DNA from 2 places in the Fundicoccus sp. Sow4_D5 genome. Region 2 is predicted to be linked to the other one. Evidence: riboswitches for the same ligand, from Rfam matches in the RefSeq annotation. Region 2 holds a riboswitch; the other holds the start of a gene.

Region 1 (2,193 bases), on a different contig from region 2:
AGGCTGTACCATTACCCTATTATGCAATTTATTAGAGGTGTCACGTTCCGGCTACTATAAGTGGCTAAATCGTGAAGAAACCGTACTAGATCAAGAAAATGCCTGGCTAATGGCTGAAATCGAATGGGTCTTCCAATTATATGAGGGGATTTTTGGCTATCGTCGTGTACAGATACATATTAATCGTTATCACTCAAGAAATTATAGTTTGAAAAGGATTCGCCGCTTAATGCAATTAATGGGCTTGAAGTCCCATATTCGCCGCGCAAAGGGGTATAGTGCTCAAGCGAGTTATCGTAATATAGAACCCAACCGACTGAATCGTGAATTTAGCGCAGATAGACCCAATGAAAAATGGGTCACAGATATTACTCATCTCTTCTTTGGTATGAGTCAGAAAGCGTATCTAAGTGTAATAAAGGACCTTTATGATGGCTCAATTATTGCCTATCAAGTGAGCTTAAAAAATGATACCGTTTTAGTGATGGATACCTTAAATCAAGCAATTCAGGTTGCACCTGAAACAGGCATTTTAATTCATAGCGATCGCGGTAGTCAATATACTTCTGGTGAATATCGTCAATTTACGACACAACAAGGATATATTAGGAGTATGTCGCGTACAGGTGAAGTGTTAGATAATGCGCCTATTGAAAGCTTCTTTAGCCATTTTAAATGTGAATGTTACCATTTAAAAAAGTTTCTGACTTATGAAAAATTAGTAGAAGCTATCGATAGTTACATCAGGTTTTATAACGAAACACGATTCCAATCTAAATTAAACAACCTGACACCATTGGAGTTTCGGAATCAGGTTGCAGCTTAAATTTTATTTTATTACAGGGTCCAAGGCGCTTGTTGCTTCATCACACAACAGGACATCTGGATCATTGGCGAGGGCACGCGCTATCGCAACCCGTTGCTTTTGACCTCCTGATAATTGGCTAGGGAAATTATCGGTTTTTTCTTTCAAACCAACTAAGCTGAGCAATTCAGCTACTTTCGCAGCCACTTCTTTCTTATTCAATCCGCTGCCTTTTAATGGGAAAGCGACATTTTCAAAAATCGTGCGTGATTCCATTAAGTTAAAATGTTGAAAAATCATCCCAATTTTCTTACGAGCTTCCCTTAAATCTTTAGGTGCTAACTCCATTAAATTCTGTCCATTGACATTGACTGTTCCTTTAGTTGGTCTTTGTAACAAGTTAATCGTCCGCACTAACGTACTTTTCCCCGCACCACTATAACCAACAATTCCAAAGATCTCGCCTTGTTCGACTGCCATCGAAACATCTTTCACCGCTGTGACGACACGATCATCGTCATGAAAAATCACATCTATATCACGTAATTCAATCACATATGTACCTCCTCTAAATACTGCATTTACTTACAAATAAAAACCGCTCATCTATGGATGAACGGCAAAAAAACGATAGAGAGTCTGTATTAGAATTCCATCGTTTCTTCTTTTCCATCCCCGAAAAATAGAAACTAAATTATTTGGCAGGTCTCCTGGCTCATGCTTCGTCCTACTACAGCCCTTCCCGTATTCCTAACCTACAGCTAGGTGATACAGTGGTTTACTGATTCGTCCACACTAACAGTTGCGGGGGCAGCTCCAGCTTTCAACTGGATTCCCTTTTAAGGCATTGCGATGCCGCCAAATAATTAGGCACTATATATTGTATTGTAACACTATATTTTAAACCCATTAACACTACATGTAGTATTGCAACATATTCATTAAGCTAATCATAGGTTATTTAGATTTCTATAAAGTAAGGTTAATAGCACAATTAGACAGATTGTCTTACATAGAAAGAGAGCTGGAATAAACTTTCAGCCTCGCTTTTTTTCACGTTGGGTGATTTTATATGGTTCACCTTTGCTATCATAGGTAATCCATTCGCCCACCGGGTCTCCTTTTTCAAAGTAGCCTGAACGCTTAATGGTGCCATCAATGCGGTACCATTCCCAATAGCCTTCTGGTTGGTCGTCAACTATTTTGCCTTTTGACCAGATGGTCTCGCCACTTGCATGGTACTTGATTGTGTAGCCATCCACTACTTCTATTTTCTTTTGCTTGATGCTTTTTGGATTGATTTTCTCACTTTTATTGCTCATCATGCTTATCCTCCCAACTTTATTTGACTGCAAAAATTCATTCTGATTCTATTCCTTTAACTCAAA
Region 2 (2,193 bases):
AATCATTTGAATGGTACAAGCAAGTGATTGCCTCAAACGGCGAAACTATTTAATCAAATGCTAGAATGCGACTCACAATCTTACGGCAACGCGGGATAGTGAGTCGTATTTGTTCTAAAAAATTTTTTCAAAGAAGTTCTATCTCAGAACGGAGAATAATTATTCTACAGAAAGGAGTTTGAGTATGATAAGCATCAATATTTATTACACTGGAAAAGCAGATAAGGCCCAGCAATTTGCCCGTGAGATGAAAGAAAAAGGACTAGTTGATCGGATTCGTCAACAAACAGGCAACTTACGCTATGAGTACTTCACGCCACTTGGCCAACCAGAAACAATTCTTTTAATCGATGCATGGGCTAAGCAATCATCACTCGATGCGCATCACCAGTCCCCGATGATGGATGAAATCATTGCCTTGCGAGAGAAATATGACTTGACGATGACCGTCGAACGATTCGTTAGTGACACTAATGGAATTCCCGAATATGATGCGACCTTCATTCGCGAGTCGCAAGCGGACTAAACTGCAATTTCAAGAGAAGATTCCAGACAGGCATATCATGATTTATCTAGATGATAGAAATTATCTGTTGGAGTATGACAGTGAGATAAAGAGTGCGATTATAAGCGAAAGTTTAAGTAAGTAATATTTGGTCAGGTAAATTTCCATGTCCTTATCACTTATTTGTTGAAGCACACGATGCGAGTTTGTAAAGCATGATAAAATCAGTACAAAGGTAGGGCGTTCGTGATTAATACAGATCTTAAAATGATGATGCGGATAAAGTAACTGACAGAAATAAATTTAAAAATTAGAAAAACCCGAGATTACGATGATGTAATCTCGGGTTTTTCTCTTGCTTACTTGTCTAGATAATCAATTATTTCAGTGTTGGTCAAATAGACTTGCAGTAAATCTAGATTAAGGTGAAGCTGGTGTAAATCCAGCACAGTCCCTATGCTACTGTGAGCCATTATTTAATGGCAAGTCAGATCTCCATCTATGAACAATAATTGTTACATCTCAGGGTTTTGTAACATTTGTTTATATCTGTTTGCTTATTTTGGACATTTTGTGTCCTTTTTAAAGTTTGAAGATTATGACAAAGGCCTGGGAGCTTTCTGTACATAGTCTTTTTTTATTGGCTAAAATTGTGCAGGAACTTCTGGAGGAATATCCTGTAATAAATTTTAGAGGAGGCCAGCATGAAGAAAGTCGAGCTATACACCAAAGATGGTTGTGGTCAGTGCCAGCTACTTAAGCAGTGGTTAGGTATGAAAAAAGTTACTTATAGTGAAGTGAATGTCAGTCATAATGAACCAGCCCTTGAATTACTTCAATCACGTGGTATGACATCTTTACCACGCATAAGGATTGATGATGAATTCATTAAATATAGTGAGTTTATTGATATATTAGATTACTTATAAAGGAGCAGACAATGATCAAAACAGTCATAAAACGTACGGGTGATATCGTAGAGTTTGATAGAGAAAAAATTAAAATCGCGATCACTAAAGCTAATAATGAAACTAAAGAAATGACAGAAGAAAATATCGAAAGTGTGACACAGAATATTATTAACGGGATTGATCAAGAATCGCTCGATGTAGAAACGATCCAAGACTTAGTCGAAGAAAAGCTCATGTTGAACCTGTTTACTAAGACCGCCAAGGCTTATATACTTTATCGCCATGAGCGAATTGAAGAACGGAAGCCAGATATTTTTAAAGGCCGAAAGAATCTGAAACCCTTTGAGTATCCAGAATTAGCGTTATACAAAGAAGCGATTCAACACTCCTACTGGCTGCATACGGAATACAACTATACGAGTGATATTCATGATTATAAAATTAATGTCCAGCCACATGAGCGGACCGCGATAAAGAATTCTATGCTAGCCATTGCCCAAATTGAAGTAGATGTTAAAGAATTCTGGGGGGATTTGTATAAGCGTCTCCCTAAACCAGAACTTGCGAATGTTGGCTTTACCTTTGCAGAATCCGAAGTCCATCATAGTGACGCTTATGCCCATCTATTAGAACTATTAGGTCTTAATAGTGAATTCGAACGAATTGAAGAAATACCTGCACTTGACCATCGCGTTAACTATTTGAAGAAACATAATGATTATGCCAGAAATGGTAGCAACCGGGATTACACGATCGCAATTTTATTATTTTCGGCTT

Evidence for each region. Region 2 has a riboswitch for cobalamin ahead of ACTQ45_RS09980 (glutaredoxin family protein). Riboswitches for the same ligand answer to the same signal wherever they lie in the genome.
Region 1: another riboswitch for cobalamin. It lies ahead of ACTQ45_RS11255 (methionine ABC transporter ATP-binding protein); the one in region 2 lies ahead of ACTQ45_RS09980 (glutaredoxin family protein).

Annotation. Positions count from the first base shown of each region.
Region 1 covers NZ_JBQKLF010000010.1:112,291-114,483, forward strand. Annotated here, with positions in the region: one part of gene ACTQ45_RS11250 (IS3 family transposase) at 1-826, shown strand, start outside; partial or broken gene ACTQ45_RS11255 (methionine ABC transporter ATP-binding protein) at 842-1,360, opposite strand; cobalamin riboswitch at 1,489-1,683, opposite strand; gene ACTQ45_RS11260 (hypothetical protein) at 1,843-2,130, opposite strand.
Region 2 covers NZ_JBQKLF010000008.1:109,178-111,370, reverse strand. Annotated here, with positions in the region: gene ACTQ45_RS09990 (6-phospho-beta-glucosidase) at 1-53, shown strand, start outside; gene ACTQ45_RS09985 (putative quinol monooxygenase) at 185-526, shown strand; adenosylcobalamin (AdoCbl) riboswitch at 909-1,051, shown strand; gene ACTQ45_RS09980 (glutaredoxin family protein) at 1,210-1,434, shown strand; gene ACTQ45_RS09975 (ribonucleotide-diphosphate reductase subunit beta) at 1,446-2,193, shown strand, end outside.